3 regions of the Pseudomonas sp. P65(2024) genome follow, and region 1 is predicted to be linked to each of the others. Evidence: riboswitches for the same ligand, from Rfam matches in the RefSeq annotation. Region 1 holds a riboswitch; each other region holds the start of a gene.

Region 1 (9,921 bases):
CCTGGCCCTGCAATTCAACTCGGTGGTAGCGAGCAACGAGGTGGCCGTGGCGCTTTGGCACAAGCTCGGTTTCGAGACCGTCGGGCGACTGCCCAAGGCATACCGCCATGCCGAATTGGGCCTGGTGGACTGCCTGGTGATGTACAAGTGGCTGGCCGATGAGCCGGTCGTGGAAAAACCGGCGCTGCTGATCGGGCGCAAGAACATCGAGGCGCGGGTGTCGCGCCGACGCGGGCGATAAGAGGCAGCTGAATCCATCGCGGGCCTGCCCCGCGACGGAATCAGCGCAGGCTCAACCGATCAGAACGCCAACCCCACCTTCACCCCAAACTCGTCGCGCTTGAGCTTGGTGTTGTCGGCCACCGGCGTATCCTCGTCCAGCTTGTATTCGGTACGGGTGTAGTACGCCCCCACCTGCACCGGCATGCCGCCCTGCTGGTTCATCAGCAGCGTGACCTCCGCATACGGATTGGTGCGGTCCTTCATGTCGACGCTGTCGCTGCCGAAATCATCGACTTTGAGCCGCGCGCGGCCATCAATGGTGTGGCGCGCGCCCACCTCCACGCGCAGGGTCGACGCGTCGAACTGGTGGTTGTAGCCCAGCGCTGCCTTGGCGAACGGCGACTTGTAGGTCAGCCGTGTATCAAGATCGTTGATCTCGGGCTCGAAGCGGGTCCAGCTGTACCCGCCGCCCACCGTCAGGTCGACGAAGTTGCGCGCATCCAGTGCGGCGCGCCAGCCCAGGTCGAGGTCGGCCTGGGCTTCCTTGAGCTTGTTGTCGTTCTTCTTGCCATACTTGGCCTCGGCACCGATCTGGTAGATGAACCCGGATTCGGCGGTCATCTTGTTGCCGAACGTGGCGAACACACCGCCCTGGCCCATGTGTTCCTTGTCCGATTCGCTTCCTCCCTCGAACTTGAACTTGTCGTAGGACCCCAGCAAGCCGAGGGTGAACAGCGGGTCGGTGCTCGGTGCCGCCGTGGCAGCCAGAGGGGCACCGAGCAGGGCAAGCAGGCAGGCGTGGCGCAGCAGGTTACGGGTAAACATTCGCAAAAGTCTCCATGACGTGAATGAATGGCGAACGACCGGTTCGAGACAACGGGCTTGGCAAAAGTTCGAAAAAATTTGGCAAACCGCTCTAAACCGCCCTGTCCGTCACAGTTTCCCCACCCACTCGAACGATTGACTCACTGCCCGTTCAATGGTCAGATGCGCGCCAGTTTCAGGTGTCCTGCGCCGCCGTGCGCAGGGTGAAACGGGAAGCCGGTGCGTCGTTGTCACGACAAGTCCGGCGCTGCCCCCGCAACGGTAAGCGAGTGAATCCTTCGACAGACCACTGTGCGCACGCATGGGAAGGTGAAGGCTTCATGCCCCTCGCAAGCCCGGAGACCGGCCTGAGACGCTACTTGGCAACCCGCGGTGGGCGGGCGCAGGCCGGTATCCGCGTGCGCGCCTGCGTGCGCTTGACCGTTGCGTGTTTTCCACCGGGATCCATTTCTTCCTGCAGCAGTGGAACGACATGTCCCGAATCAACAAGCTTCACACCCTGGCGGCCTGCCTGGCCGTGTCCCTGCCGGCGCTGGCCGACGATCATGAAGTAACGCCCTTCACCCTGCCCTCCACGGCAATCACCGACACCCGCGAGCCACAGGCCATCGACCTGGCCACCCCGTCCCCGACCGGTTCGCGCCTGAACCTCAGCGCCCTGGACACCCCGGCCAGCACCAGCAGCCTGACCGAGGCGCAGATCCAGCAGCGCAACAACCTCACCGTGCAGGACGCCATGACCCGCTCGCCGGGCCTTACCTTCATCGGCACGCCGGGCGACGGCGGCACCGGCCTGTCGGCCCGCGGCTTCACCGGGCAGAGTTCGGTGATGACCCTGTTCGACGGCTCGCGCCTGTACGCCGGTGCCGGCACCCTGACCTTCCCGGTCGATCCGTGGATGGTCGAGCGCATCGACGTGATCCGCGGCCCCGCCTCGGTGCTGTACGGCGAAGGCGCTACCGGCGCGGTGGTCAACGTGGTGCCGAAGCAGCCGTTCGCTGGCGAGATCCGCAACCACCTGCGTCTGGGCTACGGCTCCTGGGACCGCCAGCAGCTGGGCCTGGACAGCGGCGGCAGCCTGAGCGAGCGCCTGAGCTACCGCGTGACCCTCAACCAGCAGGCCGGCAACGGCTGGGTCGACCGCACCGACTCGCGCAGCCTGGCCCTGAGCGCCGCCCTGCGCTTCGATGCCAGCGACGACCTGAGTTTTACCCTCGCCCACGAACGCGGCGATGCGCAACCGGCCAACTACTACGGCACCCCGCTGATCGATGGGCACCTGCGCAGCAGCGTGCGGCGCAAGAACTACAACGTCAGCAACGACGAGCAGCGCTACCACGACGAGTGGACGCGCCTGACCACCGACTGGACCCTCAGCGACCGCGTCAGTGCCAGCAACCAGCTGTACTACATCAAGAGCCGCCGCCAGTGGCGCAATGCCGAGTCCTACACCTGGGACGCCGCCAACGGCGTGATCCAGCGCGGCAGCTTCCTCGAGATTCGCCATAACCAGGAGCAGCTCGGCGATCGCCAGAGCTTCACCTTCGACCATGGCCTGTTCGGCCTGGACAGCAAAACCGTGGTCGGCGCCGAGTACAACCGCATCCGCTTCAACGTCGACAGCAACTGGCCCTACCGCGATGGCGGCAGCGACCCGCTCGACCCGTGGCATCCGGCTCCGGGCGGCTTCCATAGCCTCAGCCCAACCCGCGCACAAACGCTGTCCAAGGTCGACACCTTCGCCCTGTTCGCCGAAAACCGCACCCAGCTGACCGACCGCCTCGCACTGGTCACCGGCATTCGCCGCGACCAGAATCACATCGACCGCGACGACCTGGCCAACAACAGCCGCAGCGACCGCAGCCTGCAGGGCGGCAACTGGCGCGCCGGCCTGGTGTTCGCTGTCACCGACGACCTGTCGCTGTATGGGCAGTTTTCGACCAGCGAGGACGGCGTCGGCGACCTGCTCACCCAGCGCCCGGACAAGCGCCTGGAACTGACCGAAGCGAAGCAGGCCGAGGTAGGCCTCAAGCAACGTTTCTGGGATACCCGTGGCGAGTGGACGCTGGCGGCCTATCACATCGTCAAGAAGAAGCTGCCGGTGTACAACCCGCTCACCCACGACAGCCAGCAGGCCGGCCAGCAGACCTCCGACGGCCTGGAGGCCAGCCTGGAACTGGCGCTGGGCAACCAGTGGCAGCTCTCGGCCAATGCCGCTTTGGTGCGGGCCAAGTACGATGATTTTCTCGAGGAAGGCGACAACGGCACGGTCCACGACCGCGCCGGCAACCGTCCGCAGGACGTGCCGCGACGCACCGCCAACCTGTGGCTGAGCAAAGGTTTCGGCCAGACCGTGGATGCCGGCATCGGCCTGCGCTACGTGGATGAGCGCTGCGCCAGCGCGGCCAACGACCAGCGCGTGCCGGGCTATACCGTGGTCGATGCCAACCTGGGCTGGCAGGTGCTGCCCGACGTGCGCCTGGGCCTGCAGTTGAACAACCTGTTCGACCGCCAGTACGCCCAGTCCAGCTACAGCGGCGAGCAATGGCTGCTGGGCACGCCGCGCTCGTATTTCGCCACGGTCGACTACCGCTTCTGAGGCGGACTCCAGCGTTCGTCGCACGGTGCTTGATCAGCACCGTGCCACCTGCTCGACTAGGGCCTACGCCTTCATCACAAGCAGCGTGCCATGACCGACATCCCGCCGAGCCCCAACCCGCCCGTGCACGCCCTGGATCAGCCGCGCACCTTGCTGTTCCTCGCCTACCCGCAGATGGGCCTGCTCGACCTCACCGGCGCGCAGACGGTCTTCTGGGCCGCGACCAAGGCCCGCGCCGCCCGCGGCCTGCCAGGTTACCGCCTGGTCACCGCCAGCCTCGAGGGCGGCCTGGTGCCGACCGCCGAGGGCCTGGCGGTAGGTACCGAGCCACTGGCGCCCTGGTTGCGCGAACCCTTCGACACCCTGGTGGTGCCCGGCGCGCCGGAGATCGTCCGCACCCTCCCCGATCATGCCGAGCTGGTTGCCTGGCTGGCCCAGGCCGCCCAACGCGCCCGACGCACCGCCTCGGTGTGCAGCGGCACCTTCCTGCTGGCCGCCGCCGGGCTGCTCGACGGACGCCGGGCCGCCACCCACTGGGCGATGTGCGATGCGCTGCACCGGCGCTTCCCGGCCATCGAAGTGGACGCCGAGTCGATCTTCGTGCAACAGGACCAAGTGTGGACCTCGGCCGGGGTCAGTGCCGGCATCGACCTGGCGCTGGCCCTGGTCGAGGCCGACTGTGGCCGCGAGGTGGCCATGCAGGTGGCCCGCGAGCTGGTGGTGTTCCTCAAGCGCCCCGGCGGCCAGGCGCAGTTCAGCGAACTGCTCAAGGCCCAGGGCGAGGACAGCGCCGCCTTCGAGGCCCTGCACCTGTGGCTCAACGAGCACCTGGGCGACCCGCGCCTGACGGTCGAGCGGCTGGCCGAGCAGGCCTGCGACGAGGTTGGCAACTTTGCCGTGATGTCCTGCCAGCACGCCATCCCCCTGGGCCGCTACGCCGGCAACAACGCCGCCGCCGAGCTGATCGGCGTGGCGCCGATGATCTACAGCCAGCCCAAGTATGTTACCTGCCTCGACCTCGGTGCCTGGGGCGCGGTGTACACCGAGGGTTGGGAGCGCACCGTCTCGCCACCGACGGACACGGCCGAGGCCAAGCAGCTCAAGCAGCAGATCAACTCGGTGTGGATCTTTCCGCCGGCCGCGGATCGGGCGACGGCGCTGGCGGCGGCCGATCCACTGATTCCAGTGGCCTGACAGCCCCCCTGTTGCCTCGGCGGGTGCCAACGATGATGCCCTGCCCGCGCAACTGGCGCAGCAGCTCCAGGCCCGCCTGCTGGTGCTGCTCGCCCAACGCGCGCAGGCGCTCGCGCCCGCTGCCCGGCAGGCCCACCAACAATTGCCAGGCCAGCGGCGCCAGGCGGGCGAAACGCACCTGCAGGTCGGCGTCGCGGTACACCAGCAACAGGGTGGGTTGCGCTGGCGCCTCGCCTGGCTGGTACTCCGGGCCGATGCGTTCCACCGGCCAACGGTAGGCCAGCACCCGCGCCACGCACGACAACAGTGGCTCGCCGTCGAGCAGGTCGCCGTCCGGGTCGTGCGGCGGGTCCTCGGCGTCGCTCAGGTACAGCTGCGCCTCGATCCATTCATAGTGCGCCAGTTCCAGCTGCCAAGGGGCATCGGGCTCGATGCCCTGCAGGTAGTCGATGAACGCCTCGGCAACCTCGGTGAACAGCGGTGTCTGACTGCGGTAATGGGCGTAGAAATCGCGCACCCGCGCATGCCAGCGCTGATCGCCCAAGGTACGGCGCAGCACTGGGAAGCTGCCGGCCAGCAGTCCTTCGATGGCGCCATGGAACAGCTCGCGATAGACCTTCAGACGCCGTGCCTCGATGCCGGGCGGCGGCGGATTGGCGGCCGGGTCGCGCAGGTGGCGCGCCAAGGTGAATTGCTGGGTGCGCAGGGTCTCAGTCATGGCCGGGCACTCCGTGGGCATATTGCAGGCTGCGGATACGCGCCGTCTCGGCCAGCAGCTCGGTCAGCGGCGGGTAGTTGAAATCGCGCTCGAGCACGGTGGGCTGCGCCCCGAAACGCCGGCAGGCGTCGGCGAACAGCGCCCAGACGTCCTCCTTGACCGGCGCGCCGTGGGTGTCGACCTTCAGGTCCGGGGCCTCATCGTAATGACCGGCCACATGCATGCCCACCACCCGCTCTTGGGGTATGCCGGCGAGGAAGGCGCGGGCGTCGTAGCGATGGTTGCAGGTATTGACGAAAACGTTGTTCACGTCCAGCAGCAGGTCGCAGTCGGCCTCGTCGAGCACGGCGCGGACGAAGTCCAGCTCGGGCATCGCCTGGTACGGCGCGGCGTAGTAGCTGATGTTCTCCACCGCGATGCGCCGACCAAGCATGTCCTGGGCCTGGCGGATGCGTGCGGACACATGGTGGACGGCCTCTTCGGTGAACGGGATCGGCATCAGGTCGTAGAGGTGGCCATCGTCGCTGCAGTAGCTCAGGTGCTCGCTGTACATCCGTACCTGGTGGTGGTCGAGGAACTGTCGGGTGCGCTCGAGAAAGCCGCGATCCAGCGGCGCGGTGCCGCCCAGTGACAGCGACAGGCCGTGGCAGGCGATGGGAAAACGCTCGGCCAGGCGCGCCAGGCCCTGGCCAAAGGCGCCGCCGACGCCGATCCAGTTTTCCGGGGCGCACTCTAGGAAGTCCACCGCGCCCGCCTCCATCGTCAGCAAGTCGGGCAGCAGGCCACGGCGCAGGCCGAGGCCGGTGTGCAATTTAGGTTGGGGCATGATTGCAGGCTCTCTGGGGCGTTGAACGGCAGCGCGGGGCCAGCCCGCTCCCACACATGACATCGTGGAAGCGGGCTGGCCCCGCGAGGCGCTTCAGGACTGGCCGGTCAGATGGCTGAACAGCCCGTCGGGCATGGCCTTGCCGTTGGCCTTGTAGATCGCCGCCAGGTGATCGTGGGCCTCCTGCTCGGAGATGAAGCCGTCGTGATTGCGGTCGATCTTGTCGAAGTCTGCCACCCTGTCCTTGGCCACGGCCAGGAACTCCTCGCGGGAGACCTTGCCGTCGCGGTTGCTGTCAGTGCGGGCGAATGAGGCGTCGCCACACTTGCCCTCACCGCACTTGCCCTCGGCTCCGGCCTTGGCGCTGGCGCCACACTTGCCTTCGCCGCACTTGCCCTCGCTCTGCGTGGCCTTGCCACCGGCACCGCACTTGCCTTCACCGCACTTGCCTTCGCCCGGGGTCTTGGCCGAGGCCAGCTGGTAGCCTTGGGCCAGGGGTTCTACGGCGAAGGCACTGTTGCCCAGAACCATGCCGCCTAGCAAGGTGGCGCCGAGCAGGCCGAGGGTTTGACGGGTCGTTTTCATGGTGTCGCTCCACTGTGGTTGGAAAGTGGAGCCATTGAGCCGCAGCGGTGTGTCGCTGATGTATCGAGGCAGGCGATATTTTGTATGCCAATGGGTCGCGGCGAAGCGCAGATACACAGTGATACATGAACGGCCCTCTGGTTGCGCAGAGGGCCGTGACAGAGCGGTCAGTCCTCCAGCGGCTTGGGCGGCGCTGCAGGTTTGGCGGGCTTGGCCTTGGCATCCTTGGTCTTGCTGTCCTTGGCCTTGGGCTCGGCAGGTGCGGCTGCGACGGGTTCGGGAGCGGTGACCGCCTTCTCGCTGGCCGGCAGCTCGTCGACCGCCTTGAAGATCACCTGCGGGTCGAGCTTCTCGCCGCTGTCGTCGTCCTTGAGCATGTGGCGCTCGCCGTCCTTGCCCACCAGGATCACCTTGGTGCCCTTGCTCGCGCCCAGCTTGAGCTCACGGATCAGGGCCATGGTGGTCTGCTGCTCGAGGTTCTTGTCCTCGCGCTTGCCCATCATGTTGGCGACGCTGTACAGCACCAGGCTGCGCTCCTTGAATCCGGCCTGGGTGGCGGAGTCTTTCAACGCCTCTTCCAGGCCGCGCAGGGTCGGGTCGGCCGAACTCGGGGCAATGACCACCAGTGGCCGTGCCTTGCCCAGTTCCTTGGCCAACGGTGCATCGCTGTCTGCGGCAAACAGCGGGCTAGCCAAGGCGAACAGGGTAGCGAGGGTCAGTGACCGAACGAGCATGCGCATCTCCTTGTTTTCTCTATAAACCTAAAGACTGCGGATCAGGGAGAAAGATCCGGCGTGGAGCCTAAACCAACTGGCCAGGCGCCTGCTCGCGGCAAAAGTAACCGGGCATGTCCCACACCTGACCAGAGCATAGTCCAAGGATACTGCGCGCACTCAGGGCCGTGCCGTGGCGTTGCCCATCTCGCCGGCTTCCAGCGCCAAGCGCGAGCGATGATGGCGTCCTGGAACGTTTCGTGCCCGGTTACTGATGGCGCGCGAAGCACTTGCGGCTCGTTGTTGTCCATGACTCGTCTTTGCTGAAATTAGAGACACGAGCGCATGAACTTCGGTGCATCCTCGATAGATAGCACCCGCCCCGACCTGTTCAGAAGTCGAAGGCGAGTTGATCCAGGTGCCCCAGGTCGATCGTGTGCCCCAGCACGAATGGCAGGATGGCATCCGCCACGGGTTGCAGCTGTCGGGCGACATAGTGCTCGTAATCGACCGACGATTGCAGAATCTCCAGGGGCTCTGGCCCCGAGGTGGTGATGATGTAGCTGATCCAGCCGCCGTTCTGGTACTGAGTGGGGCGCCCCACCCGTCGATTATGCTCGTCGGCCAGGCGCGCCGCGCGCACATGCGGCGGCACATTGCGCTGGTAGTCAGCCAACGGGCGACGCAGGCGCTTGCGGTAGACCAGCAATTCATCCTGCTCGCCCGCCAGGGTACGGCGCACGTATGCCTGCAGGTAGTCGCGGTAAGGCTGGCCACGGAACACCCGGCCATAGAGTTCCTGCTGGAACTGCCTGGCCAGCGGCGACCAGTCGGTGCGCACCGACTCCAGCCCCTTGAAGACCACTTCGTCCTGGCCATCGCTGCGCCGTACCATGCCGGCGTAGCGCTTTTTGCTGCCTTCGTCGGTGCCTCGGATGGTCGGCATCAGGAAGCGTCGGTAGTGGGTTTCGAACTGCAGCTCCAGCGCGCTCTCAAGGCCCATGGAATGACGCAGGTTCTCGCGCCACCACTGGTTGACCTGCGCCACCAGCGCCTGGCCGATACTTGCGGCAGCCGCTTCGTCGTGGGCCCCCTTGAGCCAGACAAAGGTGGAGTCGGTGTCGCCGTAGATCACATCATAGCCCCGCGCCTCGATCAGCGCCCGGGTCTGACGCATGATCTGGTGCCCGCGCATCGTGATCGACGAGGCCAGGCGCGGGTCGAAGAAGCGGCAGCCACTGGAGCCGAGCACGCCGTAGAAGGCGTTCATGATGATCTTCAGTGCCTGCGAAAGCGGGGCGTTGCCCGCGCGCTTGGCCGCCTCGCGCCCCTGCCAGACACGCTCGACGATGGCCGGCAGGCAATGCTGGCGGCGCGAGAAACGGCCACCGCGAAAGCCCTCCACCGAGTGCGCGTCGTCCGGCTGGCGCAAGCCCTCGACCAGCCCCACCGGGTCGATGAGGAAGGTGCGGATGATCGAGGGGTACAGGCTCTTGTAGTCGAGCACCAGCACCGAATCGTACAGCCCGGGCCGCGACTCCATGACGAAACCGCCCGGGCTGGCCTCGCCCTCGCCACCGACGAGGTTCGGCGCGACATAGCCCAGGCGGTGCATGTGTGGGATGTACAGGTGGCAGAACGCGGCCACCGATCCGCCGCTGCGGTCCACGGCCAGTCCGGTGACCGAGGCGCGTTCGAGGAGGAACTCCAGCAAGTGGGTATGGGCGAAGATCCGCGTCACCAGCTCACAGTCCCTGAGGTTGTAGCGGGCCAGGGCCGGCTTGTCCTCGGCGAAGCGGCGGTTGATCTCGTCCATGCGCTGGTACGGCGTGTCGATGGCCTTGCCCTCGCCCAGCAACTGCTGCGCGACGCTCTCCAGGCTGAACGAGGGGAAGTTCCAGGTCGCCGAGCGCAAGGCCTCGATGCCGTCGATCAGCAGCCGGCCCGGCGCCTCGGCGAAGAAGTGGCTGCGGGCGCCGTGCTCGCGCAGGTGCATCGGCGCGCCGTCGCGGCCCAGGCACAGCGGCACGTTCAGGCGCTGGGCATGCTCGTGCAGCAGGCGCAGGTCGAACTGCACCAGGTTCCAACCGATAATCGCGTCGGGGTCGTGGCGGGCCAGCCACTGGTTGAGGCAGACGATCAGTTCGGCGCGGTCGGCGCAATAGTGCAGGTCGAAGTCCAGCTCGCCCGCCTCGCCGTTGGCCGGGCCGAGCATATAGACCTGGCGCTGGCCGCAGCC
Region 2 (9,921 bases), 310 kb from region 1:
TAGGGGCTGCGCGAGCCGCTGCGATAGCGCTTGCGCAACCGCAGGCGCAGGATGCCCACCGCCATGCCCAGGATCGCCATCAGCGTACCGAGCACGGACAGGCCGATCACCAGCGTGCGCCAGCCGTTGTCGAAGCCGAACCCGCCGCGCAGGGGATAGAGCCAGTGCAGCCAGGCACCGACCCAGTTCCAGGCGCGTTCCTGCGCGGTGGCGTCGCGCACCACTTCACCGCTGCGCCCGGACAGGTACAGCCAGGTGCCGGCGGCATCGTCCACCCGCACCCGATGCAAGGGCCGGTCAGCGTCCAGGGCCCGGGAGTGGGTCCACATGTCCTCGTCCACCGTGCCTTGATAGGCCAGTGCCGAGTCACCGGCGTACTGCCGCGCATTGGCCAGGGCCCAGGCGGCATCCGCATGAACCAGGGGCTCGCCGCTGGTGGCATCAAGGGTGACGCGGCGACCGTCGGCCAGTTCCAGCAGGTAGTGTGCTTGCCCGCCCAGGCTGGTCAGACGCAGCGCCTTCAACGGCTGTTGCGCCCACTGCGTCGGCAGTTCGGCGCAGCATCCCGCCGGCAGTGCCGGCAGGTGGGCCAGGCGCTCGGCCGGGGTCAGCTTGGGGTAGCCGACATACAGCATGACCACCCCGGAGACGAACCACAGCGCCATGAACAGGCAGGCGACGATGCCCAGCCAGCGGTGCCACAGGTACAGCTGGCGCTTCAGGCCCATCAGTAGCGCCATTGCACAGCCACTTCCAGGCTGCGCGGCTCACCCAGGTAGTACTGGGTGTTGGTCTGGTGGATGAAACGCGCATAGACCTCGTCGGTGAGGTTGCGCAGCCGCGCGCTGAGCTGCACGTGCTTGTCCAGGTCGTGGGTCATGGACAGCCCATAGACGGTGTACGACGGCACCCAGGCGGTGTTGGCGGTGTTGGCGTACACCGACGACACATAGCGGGCGTCGGCGCCGACCTGCCAGCCCGGCGCCAGGTCGTAGGTCAGCCACAGGTTGGCGACCCGGTCGGGGATGTTCACCGGGTGCTTGCCCTTGCGCGAGTACACCACGCCGCCGATGGTCTCGTTGAACTCGTCGTACTCGGCGTTGACCCAGCTGAAGTTGCCCGCCGCCAGCAGCTTGGGCGTGACCTTGAACGAGGCCGCCAGCTCGAGGCCGGTGGAGGTCTGCTGGCCCGCCTGCTCGGTGGTGTTGGGCACGGTCGAGGAGGGCACCGAGATGTTCTTGCGCACGATGCGGTAGGCCGCCGCGGTGGCCGAACCGCGCCCGTCGAGGAAGTCGAACTTGCTGCCCACTTCCACCTGGCGCCCGGTGCTCAAGTCGAAGTCGCCGACCTGGCTGAGCGAGGCGCCAGTGAGCGAGCCGCCCGGCGGCTCGGCCGAGGTGCTGTACTGGGTGTACAGGCTGACATTGGACGTCAGGTCGTAGACCAGGCCCAGGCGCCCGGTGAAGGCGTCCCAACGCCGGTCCAGCTTGGCCCGGCTCACGTGGTCGACCACGTCGAAGTCGATATGGTCGTAGCGCAGTGCCGATATCAGCGACAGTTGGTCGGTCAGGCGGGTGCGGTTCTCGACAAAGCCCGCCGTGGTGTCGGTGGTAGTGCTGCGGCCTTTGGCGCGCGGCGCGTCCATGCCGGGGATGTCGAGGAAGTGGTCGGGCTGGAAGCCATTCGGGTCGATGATGTCGAAGGCACCTTTGGACAGCGGATAGGCGGTCTGCTGGTTGCGGCTGTAGTCCACGCCGAACGCCCAGTCGCTGGCCAGACCGAACAGTTGGCCTTGATGGGTCAATTCGGTGCGATTGCCGTTGACCTCCTGGTCGTGGCGCTGGCGGTAACCGCCGGAGCGGGCGATGTTGGTGTTGCTGGCGTTGTAGCGGTACACCTCGAGGTTGCGATAATCGCGCTGGCCGTTGTAGTGGTAGAAGGTGTTGCGCAGCTGGTTGCTGTCGTCGATGCGGTAGTCGGTGATCGAGCGCAGCCAGCGGGTGCGCTGCTCGTAGCGGCCGTCCTCGACGTTGTAGTTGTTGAAGCGATTGTGTTTGTCGATGTGCAGGGTGCCGACCGCCGGCTGCAACACCGGCGTGCCCCAGTACGGGCTGTCTTCCTTCTCTTCCAGGTACTCGATGGCCAGGGTGTGCGAGAGCTGCTCGTTGATGTCGCTGAGCAGCGAGAAGGCCAGGTTGCCGGCACCGTTCTCCTGGCGGTCGATGTAGCCATTGGTATTGGTACGGCTGTAGTCGAGCCGCGCGTAGTGGCGCGGGCCGTCGCCGCTGTTGAGCGCCTTGTTGAAGCCGACCGAGGTTTCCAGGGTGTCGTAGCGGCCGTAGCTGACGCGGCCTTCGAAGCTGTCCTCATCGCGGTTGGCCAGTTTGGTGATCATGTTCAGGCTGCCGCCGACCGCGCCACTGCCGTTGAGGAACGACGAGGGGCCGCCGAGCAGTTCGACGCGGTCGTAGATCCACGCGCCAACCGGGCGCGCCGTGGCGCCGTACTGCAGGTTGATGCCGTTGAACAACTGGCTGATCTGGGCGCCGTTGAAACCACGGTAAGACACGTAGCCGCCCCAGCCGGGCGGTGCCGAGGCGTTGACCCCGGGCAGGGCGTTGGCGGCGTCCTGGAAGTTGCGCGCGCCGATGCGCTCCATGGTCTTGCGGTCGGCAACGCTGACCGAGGCGGGGTTTTCGCGGGCGCTGAGGTTCAGCCGCGAGCCGCTTTCGATGGGGCGGTCAAGATCGAGCGTGGTGGCTTCTTTGGGTTGGTCGGCGGTGGCCGTGACGTTGCTGGCGGGCAGGGTCAGGGTGTCATCCTGCGCCCAGGCGCAGGTTGCGCTGCCTACGAGCAGCGCCAAAGTGGTCATGCGGAACATGCAAGGCTTCCTGGCTGAAATCGGTGGGCGCACGCCCGCTGCCGATCAGGCAGTAGTACTTGGGCGTGGCGATGTCAGAACGCGAGAAGCGAAGCGGGGGAGGCGCGCGGATTGACCAGGGGCCAGCGCTGCTTGGGCAGGGGCGGCGCGGGTTGTCTGGGTAAGGGTTTGCTCGACTCCCCGGCGAGCAGGGCCAGCAGGCCGAAGAACACCGCCAGCAGGGTGGCGCTGAACAGGCTGGCGATCACGCAGTCGCCGCCGGCAGGCAGCACCGGGTCGGTGATGTCCTGGTCGCCCTTGAACACGCCGCTGCTGTCGGCCGCGCACCAGGCGGCGTCATCCAGGCCGGCCAGGCGCAAGCCTGCCATCTGTCCATGGCCCATGGCGCACAGCAACGAGCCGAACAAGATGCTGAAATACAGCACCCAGGCGACTTGCGATCGTGTGTGGCGGGCCAGCTTCATCGGCAAAGCTCGAAGGGAATGGGTTGGGCGTGCGGATTCTACAACTTTTGACACATCTGCCTAGAGTGTTCCTGCGATAAAAAGCATTCGAAACGATACGCCTGCCTGGCTTGACGCCTCTGGGCCCCAGGTGTTCAGATGCCGACCGATTTCAGGTGTCCCATGCCGCCGCGCATGGGGTTAAACGGGAAACCGGTACGAGTCCGGTGCTGCCCCCGCAACGGTATGCAAGTGATGCCTTCGACAGACCACTGTGGCCAATGCGCCATGGGAAGGTGAAGGCGTCTAGTCTTGCGAGCCCGGAGACCGGCCTGGAATGTGGTAGGCAAACTCCTGCGGTGGGCGGGCATGGGCCGGTATTGGCGTGTGCGCGATCCGTGCTCCTGCGTGCTTCTGCGAAAGTCACTTTCGAGAAGAGCATGATTGCTGTGATTCACTCCCGACGTTTATCCCCCAAGGCCCGGACCCTGCTTCTGGGATGCCTGGCCAGCCCCCTGGCACTGGCCGAAAACACGCCCCTGGTCCTCGACCAGCAGATCGTCGTCGCGCCTTCGGTGGAGTCGACCAACGTCGCCGCCATGGCCCAGTACGGCAGCAAGGTCGAGATCGTCAGCCGTGAGCAGATCGAGCGCGCCGGCCCCGGCGCCGACATCACCCGGGTGATGCAGATGTTCATCCCTGGCTTCTACGTCGCGCCGAAGAACGGCCCGTTCGACTACGGCACCTATTCGCTGCTCGGCGGGCGTAACGACGACACCCTGATCCTGCTCGACGGCGTGCGCTTGAACAACCGCCTGTACGGCGGCCTGTACCTGGACACCCTGCCGGCCAACGCGGTGGAGCGCATCGAGGTGCTCAAGGGCGGCCAGAGCCTGTTATTCGGTACCCAGGCGGTGGCCGGGGTGATCAATATCGTCACCCGCAGCCCGCAGAGCCGCGAGGCTTCGGGTGAGGTCAACCTGGGCCTGGACAGCTTCGCCGGCAGCAGCAAGGACGCCCGCGTCGAGCGGATCTTCAGTAACGGCTTCGGCGACCTGGGCCTGCTGGCCTATGTCAGCCACAACGTCTCCGACGGCTACCAGCCGTTTCGCAACCGCGACTACAGCGGCAACGTCAGCGACAAGAAACGCGGTTACGAGGTGACCACCTTCGGCGGCAAGGCGGTCCAGGCCTTCGGCGACGATGCGCGGCTGGAACTGTTCTACCAGTACACCGACGCCAACCTTGATTTCGCCCGGCCAGTGAACAACTACAAGACCACCAATGACCGCGTGCAGCAGATCGCCACGGCGACCTTCGAGCAGCGCCTCAACGAGCGCCTGAGCTACTTCATCAAGGGCCACGTCAACGATTGGACACCCGCTACACCCGCATCAACAACCGTGACGATGGCAGCCGTAACGTGGTCAACCACAACGACTACTGGGGTTTCACCGACTGGGGCGTGCAGGCCGAGGGCAAGGCCGAACTCGACGGCGGCCATGTGCTGGTGTTCGGTTCCGACAACCAGTGGTTCAAGGGCCAGGACGATGTGCTGGTGATCGACGACAACAAGGCCCAGGCCAATGCGCTGTATGCCCAGCTGCGGCCCAGGATCGAGGCCTTGCCGGACTGGCACCCGAGCCTTGGCGTGCGCCACGAGGCCATGAGCGGCGGCGACAGCGCCACCGTCGGCATGCTTACCTCGCTGTACGACCTGAACGACAACTGGCAACTGCGTGGCCAGTACGGCAGCGCCTACAAGCTGCCCAACGCCGAGCAGCTGTTCGTCAACGAGCCCGGCGACGAGATCGGCAACCGCGACCTCAAGCCCGAGAAGAGCCGCAACGCCGAGCTTGGCCTGGACTACCACGGCCTGCTGCTGGCGCGCGAATTCAGCGTCAGCGTCACCGTGTTCCGGCGCAAGATCACCGACCTGATCACCCTGGACGGCAGCCAGTGGGTGAACGGCCAGGGCCAAGTGCAGATGCGGGGTTTCGAGGCCGATGCACGTATCCAGCTCGACGACCAATGGAGCCTGCAGGCCGACATGACCCGTAACCTCACCGAGTCGCGCACCGGGGCGACGATCAACGACGTGCCGAGTTTTTTCGCCCGCTCGCGGCTCGGCTACGAATCGGCGGACCGCATGTGGGGTGCCGGAGGGGCCATTCGCTACATTCGCGATGTGGTCAGCTCCAAGGGCGTCGAGTACGGCCATTACTCGGTGGTCGACGTCGATGCCTACCGCTACCTGGACGGTGCCCGCCAGCACCGGTTGAGCCTGCTGGTGGAGAACCTGTTCGACCGCGACTATGTCACCAGCCGGGCGAGTAACGTCGACAATCTCGGACGGCCGTTCACCAGCGAACTGCGGTACACCTACACCTTCTGAGGGGCGTGAGCATGGACTACCAGCGCGTGTTGTTCGTCGGCCCTGGCCTGGGCGTTGGCTCTGCGGCCGAAGCCTTTGGCGCCGAGGTCCGCGACCTGCGTGGCCGCGAGGCGGGCCGGGATATCGTAGATACCCTGGAGGGCTTCGATGGGCTGTGGGTGGTTATCCGCGAGGCCCTTGACCAGGGTGTTGAGCGCTTGCTGGTAGTGGACCTGGAACCCACCTCGGACAGCGCCTACCTTGACTGGCTACGCGATGAGCTGGGGCGTCTGGCGCAAGGTCGGGCCGGTGTCTGGGTCACGGCCCAGGCCTTGGGCCGTCGCGGCCTGGACGCGCGGGCGGCCTGTGCCAGCATCGGTGAGCACACCCGCCACCTGCCGTGCGATCAGGTCAACGCGGTGGCCAGCGATCCGGACTGGTCGCGTGTGCCCGAGCATGCCCGCCAAGTGTTCCTGTGCACCGGCCCGCGCTGTGTGCGGCGCGGTGCCTTGCCGTTGTGGAAACGCCTGCGCCGGCGGCTGCTGGACCATGACTTGATCGAGACGCCGGGCGGCGTGCTGCTGACTCGCACTGGTTGCCAGTTCCCCTGCAACCTGGGGCCAGTACTGACGGTGCACCCGGACGGCTGCTGGTATCGGGTACGTGATGATCGGGAGGTGGAGGAATTGGTGGAAATGCATCTACAGGGCGCAAGGATCGCCGAAAGACTGCTGATCAAAGGAGGGGCTGGCGATGCGTAGCGCCTGGCTGCTGTCGTTGGTCTTGTGCTGTGGCACACCGGTCCTGGCCGACAGCTATCGCAACTGTGGGCAGGACTGGCAACGGCCCGCTGCGGCGCCTGCGCGTATCGTCGCCCTCAACCAGCACGCGGCCGACCTGCTGCTCGCCCTCGGCGCCGGGCCATCGATGGTCGGCGTGGCCTACCTGGACGACAACGGCGCCGCCTACACGCAGGGCCGCTACCAGGGCGTGCCGGTGATCGCCCGGGAGTACCCGGCCAGCGAGGTGCTGTATGCGCAAAGGCCTGACCTGGTGGTCGGCGGATTCGCCTCGGCCTTTGGCGACGGGGTCAGCTCGCGAACTCGGCTGGCCGGCAACGGGATCTCCAGCTATTTGCTTGAATCGGCCTGTGCCGGCCATTCGCTGGATTACTACGCCCATGTCCGGCGTGACCTGACCCTCCTCGGCGAGCTGCTGGGCCGGCAGGCAAGGGCCCAGGCGCTGATCGAAGCGATGGACGCGGACCTGGCGCGGGCCAGGGCGATTGTTGCGAACGGCAGGCCGTTGTCGGTGTTCTACCTCGACAGTGAGGTCCGGGGGCTGGACAGCGAAGGCGGGCGGGGTTTCGTCACGCCGTTGCTGGCCGCCGCCGGAGCGCGCAACGTGCTCGGTGGGCTTGACCAGTATCGCGTGACAGTCAGCCGCGAGTCGCTGCTGAGCAGCGATCCCGATGTGATCGTGCTGGCCGACGCCCTGTGGTCGCCGGCCAGTCGCAAGCGTCAGTTGCTGACCCGCGACCCGGTGCTCTCGAGCCTGCGGGCGGTGCGCGAGAACCGCTTGATCGATATCCCATTCACTGAGTTGGTGCCGACGCCGGCCAGCGGGCGGGTGGCCCTGGAGCTGGCGCAGCGGCTCAGGGAAATGGCTATTCCATAGCTGGCCTACTCGCCGATGACCAACTGTCGCGCCAACTGGTTGTGACGCTCCAGCACCCGCGGCAGGTCGACGGTGGTGATGCGTCCGTCCTGCACCACCACGCGCCCGTTGATCACGCTGGTGTCGACATGGGTCGGGGTACAGAACACCAGCGCTGCCAGCGGGTCATGCAGGGCGCCGGCATAGGCCACATGACCCAGGTCGAAGGCCACGAAGTCGGCGACCATGCCTGGGGCGAGGGCGCCGATATCGTTGCGGTTGAGTACCTTGGCACCGCCCAGGGTGGCGATCTCCAGCGCCTCGCGGGCGGTCATCGCATCTGGCCCGAAACCGACCCGTTGCAGCAGCAGCGCCTGGCGCACCTCGCCGATCATGCTGGCGCCGTCGTTGGACGCCGAACCATCGACCCCCAGGCCCACCGGCACGCCGTGGTCGCGCATCTTGCGGATAGGCGCGATACCCGAAGCCAGGCGCATGTTCGAGCACGGGCAGTGGGCGACGCCGGTGCCGGTGCGGGCGAACAGCTCGATGCCATGCTGGTCGAGCTGCACGCAGTGGGCGTGCCACACGTCGTGGCCGACCCAGCCCAGGTCCTCGGCGTACTCGGCCGGGGTCATGCCGAACTTCTCGCGGCTGTAGGCGATGTCGTTGACGTTCTCCGCCAGGTGGGTGTGCAGCGACACGCCATACTGACGGGCCAGCACCGCCGCCTCGCGCATCAGGTCGCGGCTGACCGAGAACGGCGAGCAGGGCGCCACCACCACACGCAGCATCGAGCCGTGGCGGGCATCGTGGTAGTCCTCGATCAGACGCTGCGACTCCTTGAGGATGTCGCTTTCCTTCTCTACCACCGAATCCGGCGGCAGGCCGCCCTGGCTGCGGCCGACGCTCATGCTGCCGCGGGCGGCGTGAAAGCGCATGCCGATCTGCTCGGCGGCGTGGATGCTGTCGTCGAGCTTGCAACCGTTGGGGTAGATGTACAGGTGGTCGCTGGAAGTGGTGCAGCCCGAGAGGATCAGCTCGGCCATGGCGGTCTGGGTCGATACCGAGATCATCTCCGGGGTCAGCCGCGCCCAGATCGGGTAGAGGTTGGTCAGCCAGTTGAACAGCTCGCCGTCCTGGGCCGCTGGCACCACGCGGGTAAGGCTCTGGTACATGTGGTGGTGGGTGTTGACCAGGCCAGGGATGACCACCTTGCCGGTCATGTCGAGGATCACGTCGGCGTGCTGTGGCAGGGTATCGCTGGGGCCGACCTGCTTGATCACGTTGTCTTCGATGTAGAGCCCGCCGCGTTTGATCTCGCGGCGCTCGCCGTCCATGGTCACCAGCAGTTCGGCGTTCTTGACCAGTAGTGTCTTGGGCATGAGGGTCCCCTCCCGGTTGGGGTGTGTTTTCTGAGTGTAGGGAGGCACCCGGCGTTCGCACCGGGCGCGACTGAGCTGTCAGGCGCGGCGAGGCCGGGCGTCGAAAGCTGGGGCGAACGATGTGCCGTGCACGCGTAGCGCCGGTGAGGGCATTGGCAGCGTGTGGGCAGACGGTAGCAGGACGGATGCGGCGTTCAGGACGCACGGCATTCGAGCAGGAAACCCGATGAGGGTGGGCGGTAGCGGATGTCGCATGGCTTGTGCCTGTCGCAATACGCAACGGCGATGACCGTTGTCGTAGGCGCCGCGTAGTGTAAACAGAATTGCTTTTTTTTGTATACGGGATATTTGCTGGCGAGCCCACGAGTGCCATGAAGACGGCGTGGGCGATGGGGCACTGCATGCTTGATGCCGATATGCCAGTATGCGACTGTCTCGCTGCCGACTACGCTGTGGCCGGCATGTTCGCATTGGCTGATTACACTGTGGAAATCACCACACGGGGAGTACCTGGAATGGGCTGCGCGTTGATCGAGCATGCGCCAAGGCGGGTGTCTGCGGGGGGCAGGCATTGATGAACAACCATGGCCGGAGTATTTCCCTGCAGTGGCTGGTGGCGCTGGCGATCATGCTGGGCATGCTGGCGCTTGGCTCGGCCCTGGCCTGGCAGGGTTACCTGGGTGTGCGCCAGACGCTGGTGGCCGCCGCTGGTGATGCCGCCCAGCAGGTCGGCAGGACCATCGACGAGCGCGCCCGGCGCCTGGTCGATCCGGTGCAGAGCAGTATCCGCCTGCTGGCCTTCGATGGCTCTGCGGGCACAATGGCGCAGCACCTGGAGCGCCTGCCGCAACTGGTCGAGACCCTGCGCGCCAATCGCATGCTCAGTGCTGCCTACCTTGGTTATCCCAATGGCGAGTTCCTGCTGGTCCGTCGCCTGCGTGATCCACAGTTGCTTCAGCGCTTCGCGGCCCCGGCGAATACGACGTTCCTGGTGCAGACCGTCAGCCTTGGCGCAGACGGTGCGTTGCACGGCGAATGGCGTTTCTATGACCAGGCAATGACCCTGCTGCTGCAACAGCCCAAACCGGATTATCGCTACGATCCGCGCCAACGGCCTTGGTTCGTCGAAGCCTCGGCGCAATCCACCACTGTGCTCACCCGCCCTTATGTGTTCTTCACCAC
Region 3 (9,921 bases), on a different contig from region 1:
GCGGCATGGCCCTGATCGGCACCCGCTACCGCTTCGGCGGCACCTCCGAGAAGTCCGGCTTCGACTGCAGCGGTTTCATCGGCTACCTGTTCCGCGAAGAGGCGGGCATGAACCTGCCGCGCTCGACCCGCGAGATGATCAACGTCGACGCGCCCAAGGTCGCCCGTAACAAGCTCAAGCCCGGCGACCTGCTGTTCTTCAGCACCAACGGCCGTGGCCGCGTGAGCCATGCCGGCATCTACCTGGGTGACAACCAGTTCATCCACTCCAGCAGCCGCCGCAGCGGTGGTGTGCGTATCGACAGCCTGGGCGATCGCTATTGGAGCAAGACCTTCATCGAGGCCAAACGCGCGCTCGCCATGGCGCCGACCACGATCTCGCGCAATTGATTTGATATCAAAATGCTGTAACCTCGCACGGCGGCGTAGCTGAAAAGCTCGCCGCCGTGCGCATTTACAGAAAGCGTCTAATCTAAATTCTCAACTCTTTTTACCTTCGGCCGTGGCCGTCGGATTTTCGACAGGACGTTCGCATCATGGCGATGTTGGCGCGCTTCGCATTCTTTTCCCTGGTGGCCCTGCTTGCGGCCTGCTCCAGCCGTGCACCTGCGCCGGCGCCCACGCCCAAACAGCCGATGGTGTTCAATCAGGCGCCTTCGTCGCCTGCGGCCGACGATGTATTGTTTCGCGCCATCGGCCTGGTGGGCACACCGTATCGCTGGGGTGGCAATACACCGGATGCCGGGTTCGATTGCAGCGGCCTGATCGGCTATGTCTACCGTGATGCGGCGGGTATCAGTCTGCCACGCTCGACTCGCGAGATGATCGTCATGCGCGCGCCAAATGTGGATATCAATTCGCTGCAGTCGGGTGATCTGGTGTTCTTTGCCACCAGCGGCGGGTCGCAGGTCAGCCATGCCGGCATCTACGTCGGTGAAGGGCGCTTCGTGCATGCACCGTCGACGGGCGGCACCGTGCGCCTGGACTACCTGTCCAACAGCTACTGGGCCAAGGCCTACCTCCAGGCCAAACGGGTGCTGCCGCCGGGGCATCTGGCGCAGAATCCCTGATACCTACCGGCGCGGGCAGGGTATGAACTTGGTCCAGTATTGCCTGGCTGGCATCAAGCCTGTTTGAGCAGAAGCGCCACTCCGGGATAGTACTGCCCCAGTTCGTTGTGCAGCTTGCGGTAGGCATACGGGAAGTACCAGGCAAGCGCACAGGCCGTGTGCTTCTGCAGATCGTCCACCAGGTCCTGCAGTTCCTCGGGGCTGGCATGCTGGCCGGCCTTCCACGGTGTGACGAACAGTGCCCCAGCCTTGAGTTGGCTGCCATAGGCGATCGGCTTGGCCAGGGCGGCGGTTTCCTGCAGGGCCGCTGTCAGGTCGAGGCGAGCGATGCGCGGCCAGCGCTGGCCAGCGTGCAGGTACAGCGACTCCTCGGCGCTGCTGATCGACAGGTCGCAGCGCCCGTCGCGCTCGCCCTCGTCGCGCTGTTTCTTGCTCATGTGCCGTTCCAGCGCCACCAACTCACCCTGCCAGGCTGCAGCGGCGAGCAGGCCGACGTTGCTGGCTGTGCCGTGCCAGTAGGGCGCCTCGTTGTCGCCCTGCAACTGGTTGAAGCGGTCGATGCAGTCGACCCAGCGCTCGAGGGCCGGGCGCAGGAACTCCAGGCGCGGGTTGTTGATCATCAGGCCTTGCATGCTGCGCTCTCCTTGTCATTGTGATCCGGGTTGGCCGGGTGATGGCTATGTGATATCACTGCTCTGAGTGTGGCACAAGCTGGTGAATCGGCCATTGATCCAGGCCAGATCGGCCCTCGCTCGATTGACGCTCCCGGTGCAACCCTCTAACCTTCGCGGCGTGCTTCAGGTGCCCCGCGAGCTGCGGTTCGGCAGGGTGAAACTGGGAAGCCGGTGGGCGCCAGTAGGCGCGAGTCCGGCGCTGCCCCCGCAACGGTAGATGAGTCGACGGCTACGCAAGGCCACTGGATGTCCATGTCCGGGAAGGCGCGTAGCCAGGGCCTGCGCCCGCTCATGAGCCCGGAGACCGGCCTGTCACTGCCAAACGGCATCACGGAGGGTGATGCGCGGTGCGATGTGGCCCTTGCCATGCCTCCTGCGCGCTCCTCGTCTGCCTGCCTTTTACCTGTCGCCGCCGCTGCGACAGCCTGCGGAGACCCCTGATGAGCGAATCCATCGAACGCGACGAACGTCACCTGGCGCGCATGCAGCGCAAGAAGGCGATCATCGACGAGCGCATCGCCAATTCCCCCAATGAATGCGGCCTGCTGCTGGTGCTGACCGGCAACGGCAAGGGCAAGAGCAGCTCGGCCTTCGGCATGCTTGCCCGCGCCCTTGGCCATGGCATGCAGTGCGGCGTGGTGCAGTTCATCAAAGGCCGCAACAGCACCGGCGAGGAGCTGTTTTTCCGCCGATTTCCCGAGCAGGTGCGTTATCACGTGATGGGCGAGGGTTTTACCTGGGAAACCCAGGACCGCCAGCGCGACATCGCCGCTGCCGAGGCCGCCTGGGCGGTGTCGCGGCAGTTGCTGCAGGACCCCTCTATCCAGTTCGTCGTGCTCGATGAGCTGAACATCGCCCTCAAGCACGGCTACCTGGACCTCGACCAGGTGCTATCGGATATCCAGGCGCGTCCGCCGATGCAGCATGTGATCGTCACGGGGCGCGCTGCCAAGCCGGAGATGATCGAACTGGCCGACACCGTCACCGAGATGGGCATGCTCAAGCACGCCTTCCAGGCCGGTATCCGCGCGCAGAAGGGCGTTGAACTGTGAGTGAGTCGCGCCAGTGTCCCGCCGTGCTGATCGCGGCCCCGGCCTCGGGCCAGGGCAAGACCACGGTCACTGCCGCCCTGGCCCGCCTGCACCGCAACCTCGGGCGCACGGTGCGGGTGTTCAAGTGCGGGCCTGACTTTCTCGACCCGATGATCCTCGAGCGCGCCAGCGGTGCGCCGGTCTACCAGCTCGACCTGTGGATGATCGGCGCCGAGGAGAGTCGCCGCCTGTTGTGGGAAGCGGCGGGCGAGGCCGACCTGATCCTGATCGAGGGCGTGATGGGCCTGTTCGACGGCACGCCGTCGAGCGCCGACCTGGCGCGCCACTTCGGCGTGCCGGTGTTGGCGGTGATCGACGGCACGGCCATGGCCCAGACCTTTGGTGCCTTGGCTCTAGGCCTGGCGCGCTACCAGCCCGACCTGCCGTTCGCCGGGGTGCTGGCCAACCGGGTCGGCAGCCTGCGTCATGCGCAACTGCTCGAAGGCAGCCTGACCGAAGGCCTGCGCTGGTACGGCGGGTTGTCCCGCGAGCGCGGCATCGAGCTGCCCAGCCGTCACCTTGGCCTGGTCCAGGCCAGCGAGTTGAACGACCTGGATGCACGCCTGGATGCCGCCGCCGAAGCCCTGGGCGCCAGTTGCGATGCCGCGCTGCCGCCACCGGTCCGTTTTGCCGAGCCTGAGCCTGTGAATGTGACTGCGTCGCTGGCCGGGGCGCGCATCGGTGTGGCCCGTGATGAGGCCTTCGCCTTCACCTATGGCGCCAATCTTGACCTGCTGCGTGGCCTCGGTGCGCACCTGGAATTCTTCTCGCCGGTGCATGACCGCGAGCTACCCGTGGTGGACAGTCTCTACCTGCCCGGCGGCTACCCCGAACTGCATCACCAGGCGCTGGCCGCCAACGCGCCGATGCTGGAAGCGATCCGCGCCCATCATGCCGCCGGCAAGCCGTTGCTGGCCGAGTGCGGCGGCATGCTCTACCTGCTCGACGCGCTGACCGACGTGGCGGGCGAGCGCGCCACGCTGCTGGGCTTGCTGCCGGGCGAGGCGACCATGCAGAAGCGCCTGGCGGCCCTGGCCCTGCAGGCGGTCGAACTACCCGAAGGCACCCTGCGAGGCCACACCTACCACCACTCGCTGACCAGCACGGAGCTTGCGCCGATCGCCCGCGGCCAGAGCCCCAACGGCGGTCGGGGCAACGAGGCGGTCTATCGTCTGGGGCGTCTGACCGCCTCCTACGTGCACTTCTACTTCCCCTCCAACCCCGACGCGGCGGCGGCGCTGCTGCGACCATGAGCCGACACGCCTACAGCGAAGCCGAACGCCAGGCCATCTACCGGGCCATTGGCGAACGCCGCGACATGCGCCATTTTGCCGGGGGCGAGGTGGCCCCCGAGTTGCTCGGACGCCTGCTCGCCGCCGCCCACCAGGCGCCCAGCGTAGGCCTGATGCAGCCGTGGCGGTTCATCCGTATCAGCCAGCGTGCCTTGCGCGAGCGGATCCAGGCGCTGGTGGAGCAGGAGCGGGTGCGCACCGCCGAGGCCCTGGGCGAGCGCTCCGATGAATTCATGAAGCTCAAGGTCGAAGGCATCAACGACTGCGCCGAAGTGCTGGTGGCCGCGTTGATGGACAAGCGCGAGGCGCATGTCTTCGGCCGCCGCACCCTGCCCGAGATGGACTTGGCCTCGCTGGCCTGCGCCATCCAGAACCTGTGGCTGGCGGCACGCGCCGAAGGGTTGGGCATGGGCTGGGTATCGCTGTTCGACCCCGAGGCCCTGGCCGAACTGCTGGGCATGCCCGCGGGCGCCAAGCCCATGGCGGTGCTGTGCCTGGGGCCGGTGACAGAGTTCTATCCGGCGCCGATGCTGGTGCTGGAAGACTGGGCCGAACAGCGGCCCTTGAGCGAGATGCTGTACGAGAACCATTGGGGAGAGCGTCCATGAGCGTGGCCTTGCTGACCGTGGCGGGCGTGGCCCTGGATGCGCTGCTGGGCGAGCCGCGCCGGCGTCATCCGCTGGTGGGCTTCGGCAACTTCGCCTCGCGCCTGGAGCAACGTTTCAACGCCGGTGGGCGCGGCTGGCGCAGCCATGGCGTCACCGCGTGGTTCCTGGCGGTGGTGCCGCTGACCCTGCTGGCGCTGATCCTGTCCTGGCTGCCGTACATCGGCTGGCTGGTGGATGTGCTGGCGCTGTACTGCGCCCTGGGCCTGCGCAGCCTGGGCGAGCATGTGCTGCCGGTGGCCCAGGCCTTGCGCCAGGGGGACCTGGCCGAGGCGCGGCGGCGTGTCGGTTACCTGGTCAGCCGCGAAACCCGCGAGCTGGACGAGCCCGCCGTGGCCCGGGCGGCCACCGAGTCGGTGTTGGAAAACGGCAGCGACGCGGTGTTTGCCGCGCTGTTCTGGTTTGTCGTGGCCGGTGCGCCGGGGGTGGTGCTGTACCGCCTGAGCAATACCCTGGATGCCATGTGGGGCTATCGCAACGAGCGCTTCGAACGCTTTGGCTGGTGCGCGGCGCGCATCGACGATGGGCTGAACTATATTCCCGCCAGGCTGGTGGCGCTGACCTATGCGCTGCTGGGCAAGACCCGCCTGGCCCTGGCCTGCTGGCGCAACCAGGCGCCGCTGTGGGATAGCCCCAACGCCGGCCCGGTGATGGCCGCGGGTGCCGGCGCGCTGGGCGTGGAGCTGGGCGGCCCGGCGGTGTATCACGGCGAGCTGCATGAACGACCGCGCCTGGGTGAAGGGCCGATGGCCGACGCCCAGGCCATCGAGCGCGGCTGGAGCCTGGTGCAGCGCGGCGTGTGGTTGTGGGTGCTGTTGATCTGCGTGGGAGCCTATCTGAATGCTTGAACACGGTGGCCGCCTGCTGCGGGCGGTGAAACAGTACGCCATTCCACGGGAGCAGTGGCTCGACCTGTCCAGCGGTATCGCGCCATGGTCCTATCCGATACCGCCGATTCCGCTGGAGGCCTGGGCCCGTCTGCCGGAGACCGAAGACGGCCTGGAGACGGCGGCGCGAAAGTACTATGGCGCGCAGCCGTTGCTGGCGGTGGCCGGCTCCCAGGCGGCGATCCAGGCCTTGCCGCACCTGCGCCCGAGCGGGCGGGTCGGGGTCCTGTCGCCGTGCTATGCCGAGCATCCGCATGCCTGGGCACGGGCAGGGCACACGTTGGTCGAACTGGACGAGACCGAGGTCGAGGACGTGCTCGACAGTCTTGACGTCCTGGTGCTGGTCAACCCCAACAATCCCACCGGCCGTCGGGTAACCCGCGAACGCCTGCTGGCCTGGCATGCGCGTCTGGCCGAGCGCGGTGGCTGGCTGCTGGTGGACGAAGCCTTCATGGACAATACGCCCGAACACAGCGTGGTCGAGCAGGCCGGGCAACCTGGCCTGATCGTGTTGCGCTCGTTCGGCAAGTTCTTCGGCCTGGCCGGTGTGCGGTTGGGCTTCGTCGTCGCCCAGGCGGATGTGCTGCGACGTCTGGCCGAGGCACTCGGGCCCTGGGCCGTCAGCGGCCCGACCCGAGTGCTGGGGCAGGCCTGTTTCGCCGACGACGCGGCGCACCTGGCGCAGATTGCCCGTTGCGCCCAGGCCAGCCAGCGCCTGGCCTCGTTGCTCGACGGCGCGGGCCTGCCACCCAGTGGCGGCTGCGACCTGTTCCAGTACGTGCGTGATGAGCGCGCCGCGCACCTGCATGACTTTCTCGCCCGCCGCGGCATTCTGGTGCGCCTGTTCGATCAGCCGCCCGCGCTGCGTTTCGGCCTGCCCGCCACGGCCGCTGACGAACAACGCCTGGCCCAGGCCCTGGCGGACTATCAGAAGGAATCGGCATGACCACCCTCATGGTGCAAGGCACCACCTCCGATGCCGGCAAGAGCACGCTGGTGACCGCCCTGTGCCGCTGGCTGCTGCGCCAGGGCATCGCCGTGGTGCCGTTCAAGCCGCAGAACATGGCGCTCAACAGCGCCGTGACCGCCGACGGTGGCGAGATCGGCCGCGCCCAGGCGGTGCAGGCCCAGGCCTGCCGGCTGGCGCCGCACACCGACATGAACCCGGTGCTGCTCAAGCCCAACAGCGACACCGGCGCCCAGGTGATCGTCCATGGCCGCGCGGTGACCAGCATGAACGCCGTCGCCTACCACGACTACAAGGCCATCGCCATGCAGGCGGTGCTGGCGTCCCACGAGCGCCTGAGCGAAGCCTACCCGGTGGTGATGGTCGAAGGCGCCGGCTCCCCGGCGGAGATCAACCTGCGTGCCGGCGACATCGCCAACATGGGCTTCGCCGAGGCGGTCGACTGCCCGGTGATCCTGGTGGCCGACATCAACCGCGGCGGCGTGTTCGCCCACCTGGTCGGCACCCTGGAACTGCTGTCGGCGAGCGAGCAGGCGCGGGTCAAGGGCTTTGTCATCAACCGTTTCCGTGGCGACATTGCCTTGCTGCAACCGGGCCTGGACTGGCTGGAGCAGCGCACCGGCAAGCCGGTGCTGGGCGTGTTGCCCTATGTCACCGACCTGCACCTGGAGGCCGAGGACGGGATCGATACCCGCCAGGGGGCGAAGGGCGAGCGCGTGCTCAAGGTGATCGTCCCGGTGCTGCCGCGAATCAGCAACCACACCGACTTCGACCCGCTACGCCTGCATCCGCAGGTGGACCTGCAGTTCATCGGCCCGGGCCAGCCGATCCCAGCCGCCGACCTGATCATCCTGCCCGGCTCCAAGAGCGTGCGCGGCGACCTGGCGCAACTGCGCGAGCGTGGCTGGGATACCGCCATCGCCCGGCACCTGCGCTACGGCGGCAAGCTCATCGGCATCTGCGGTGGCCTGCAGATGCTCGGCGAGCAGGTGCATGATCCACTGGGCCTGGAAGGGCCCGCCGGCTCCAGTGCGGGCCTCGGCCTGCTGGCCTACAGCACCGTGCTGGAGGCCGAGAAGCAGCTGCGCAACGTGGCCGGCACGCTCGATCTCGAGCAGGTTCCGGTGTCGGGTTACGAGATCCATGCCGGGGTTACCCACGGTCCGGCGCTGGAGCGTCCGGCGGTGCTACTGGCCGATGGCCGCGCCGACGGGGCCATCAGCGCCGACGGGCAGATCCTCGCCACCTACCTGCATGGCCTGTTCGAGGGCAGCCAGTCGTGCGCCGCGCTGCTGCGCTGGGCGGGTCTGGCCGATGTGCAGGCCATCGACTACGAGGCCCTGCGCGAACGCGATATCGAACGCCTGGCCGACCTGGTCGAGCAGCACCTGGACACCGCGCGCCTGCGCCAACTGTGTGGAGTCGTCTGACATGCGCAGCCTGATCCTCGGCGGCGCCCGTTCGGGCAAGAGCCGCCTGGCCGAGCAACTGGCCGAGACCAGCGGCCTGCCGGTGACCTATATCGCCACCAGCCAGCCGCTGGATGGCGAGATGAATGAACGGGTGCGTCTGCACCGCGAGCGCCGTCCGGCCCATTGGGGGCTGGTGGAGGAACCCCTGGCGCTGGCTGATGTGCTGTACGCCGAAGCCGCCGAAGGGCGCTGCCTGCTGGTGGACTGCCTGACCCTGTGGCTGACCAATCTGCTGATGCTCGAGGATGACCTGCGCCTGGCGCAGGAGCGCGATGCGCTGCTCGATTGCCTGGAACAGCTGCCGGGCACCCTTGTCCTGGTCAGCAACGAAACCGGCCTGGGCGTGGTGCCCATGGGCGAACTGACCCGTCGCTACGTCGACCTGGCGGGCACGCTGCACCAGGCCGTGGCCGAGCGCTGCCAACGCGTGGTGCTGACTGTCGCTGGTCTCCCTCTCATGCTCAAAGGACCTGCCCTATGACCCAGATGTGGTGGCGTGACGCCTGCCAACCCCTCGACACCGCCGCCATGGACCAGGCCCGCGCTCGTCAGCAGCAGCTGACCAAACCGGCCGGCTCCCTCGGCCAACTCGAAGGCCTGGCGATACGCCTGGCCGGCCTGCAAGGGCGCGAGCGTCCCAGCCTGGAGCGGATCGCCATCACGATCTTCGCCGGCGACCATGGCGTGGTGGAGGAGGGCATCTCTGCCTACCCGCAGGCGGTGACCGGACAGATGCTGCGCAATTTCGTCGGCGGTGGCGCGGCGATCAGCGTGCTGGCGCGCCAGCTGGACGCAGACCTTGAGGTGGTCGACCTCGGTACCATCGACCCGACGCTGCAACTGCCCGGTGTCCATCACCTGAGTCTTGGGCCTGGCACGGCCAACTTCGCCTGTCAGCCGGCGATGAGCGATGCGCAACTGGCTGCGGCGCTGCAGGCCGGACGCGACAGCGCCCTGCGCGCACTCGACAACGGCGCTCAGCTGTTCATCGGCGGGGAAATGGGCATCGGCAACACCACCGCGGCGGCGGCGCTGGCCAGCACGTTGCTGGGCTGCCCGGCGCGTGAGCTGAGCGGCCCGGGCACCGGCCTGGACAGCGCCGGCGTGCGGCACAAGGCCGAAGTGATCGAGCGCGCCCTGGTGCTGCACGGTCTGCGCGCCGACCAGCCGTTGCAGGCGCTGGCCTGTGTCGGCGGCTTCGAGATCGCCGCGCTGGCCGGCGCCTACTTGGCGTGCGCCCAGCATGGCGTGGCGGTACTGGTCGATGGTTTCATCTGCAGTGTCGCCGCCCTGGTGGCGGTACGCCTCAATCCACAGTGCCGCCCCTGGCTGCTGTTCGCCCACCAGGGCGCCGAGCCGGGGCACAAGGCCTTGCTGGCGGCCCTGGAAGCCGAGCCGCTGCTGACCCTGGGCTTGCGCCTGGGCGAGGGCAGCGGTGCGGCGCTGGCGGTGCCGCTGATCCGCCTGGCCTGCGCGCTGCATGGGCAAATGGCGACCTTCGCCGAGGCGGCGGTGGCGGATCGCCCGGCATGATCCTCGACCTGCTGCGCCACGGCGAGACGGAAAAAGGGGGTGGCTTGCGCGGCAGCCTCGACGACGCCTTGACCGAGACTGGCTGGGCGCAGATGCGCCAGGCCGTCACCGACGTCGGCCCCTGGGACGTGCTGGTCAGTTCGCCGCTGCAGCGCTGCGCGGCGTTCGCCGATGAGCTGGGCGCGCGCCTGAACCTGCCGGTGCTGCGCGAGGCTGGTGTGCGCGAGCTGCACTTCGGTGAGTGGGAAGGGCAAAGCGCTGCGCAGATCAT

Evidence for each region. Region 1 has a riboswitch for cobalamin ahead of AC25MA_RS05690 (TonB-dependent receptor). Riboswitches for the same ligand answer to the same signal wherever they lie in the genome.
Region 2: another riboswitch for cobalamin. It lies ahead of AC25MA_RS07165 (TonB-dependent receptor plug domain-containing protein); the one in region 1 lies ahead of AC25MA_RS05690 (TonB-dependent receptor).
Region 3: another riboswitch for cobalamin. It lies ahead of cobO (cob(I)yrinic acid a,c-diamide adenosyltransferase); the one in region 1 lies ahead of AC25MA_RS05690 (TonB-dependent receptor).

What each region holds. Positions count from the first base shown of each region.
Region 1 is NZ_JBLIYX010000003.1:65,186-75,106, reverse strand. It holds gene AC25MA_RS05700 (GNAT family N-acetyltransferase) at 1-241, shown strand, start outside; gene AC25MA_RS05695 (outer membrane beta-barrel protein) at 301-1,047, opposite strand; cobalamin riboswitch at 1,208-1,412, shown strand; gene AC25MA_RS05690 (TonB-dependent receptor) at 1,520-3,646, shown strand; gene AC25MA_RS05685 (GlxA family transcriptional regulator) at 3,737-4,840, shown strand; gene AC25MA_RS05680 (HvfC family RiPP maturation protein) at 4,758-5,558, opposite strand; gene AC25MA_RS05675 (HvfB family MNIO-type RiPP peptide maturase) at 5,551-6,384, opposite strand; gene AC25MA_RS05670 (HvfA family oxazolone/thioamide-modified RiPP metallophore) at 6,478-6,969, opposite strand; gene AC25MA_RS05665 (DUF4174 domain-containing protein) at 7,137-7,703, opposite strand; gene AC25MA_RS05660 (DNA polymerase II) at 8,074-9,921, opposite strand, start outside.
Region 2 is NZ_JBLIYX010000003.1:375,003-384,923, forward strand. It holds gene AC25MA_RS07150 (PepSY domain-containing protein) at 1-722, opposite strand, end outside; gene AC25MA_RS07155 (TonB-dependent receptor) at 728-2,881, opposite strand; gene AC25MA_RS07160 (DUF2946 family protein) at 2,956-3,345, opposite strand; cobalamin riboswitch at 3,482-3,674, shown strand; partial or broken gene AC25MA_RS07165 (TonB-dependent receptor plug domain-containing protein) at 3,765-5,719, shown strand; gene AC25MA_RS07170 (hypothetical protein) at 5,731-6,459, shown strand; gene AC25MA_RS07175 (ABC transporter substrate-binding protein) at 6,452-7,375, shown strand; gene AC25MA_RS07180 (8-oxoguanine deaminase) at 7,381-8,739, opposite strand; gene AC25MA_RS07185 (HD domain-containing phosphohydrolase) at 9,314-9,921, shown strand, end outside.
Region 3 is NZ_JBLIYX010000010.1:127,384-137,304, reverse strand. It holds gene AC25MA_RS15535 (C40 family peptidase) at 1-389, shown strand, start outside; gene AC25MA_RS15530 (C40 family peptidase) at 536-1,069, shown strand; gene AC25MA_RS15525 (hypothetical protein) at 1,123-1,701, opposite strand; cobalamin riboswitch at 1,852-2,070, shown strand; gene cobO (cob(I)yrinic acid a,c-diamide adenosyltransferase) at 2,184-2,795, shown strand; gene AC25MA_RS15515 (cobyrinic acid a,c-diamide synthase CobB) at 2,792-4,087, shown strand; gene bluB (5,6-dimethylbenzimidazole synthase) at 4,084-4,734, shown strand; gene cbiB (adenosylcobinamide-phosphate synthase CbiB) at 4,731-5,639, shown strand; gene cobD (threonine-phosphate decarboxylase CobD) at 5,632-6,624, shown strand; gene AC25MA_RS15495 (cobyric acid synthase) at 6,621-8,075, shown strand; gene cobU (bifunctional adenosylcobinamide kinase/adenosylcobinamide-phosphate guanylyltransferase) at 8,077-8,598, shown strand; gene cobT (nicotinate-nucleotide--dimethylbenzimidazole phosphoribosyltransferase) at 8,595-9,650, shown strand; gene cobC (alpha-ribazole phosphatase family protein) at 9,647-9,921, shown strand, end outside.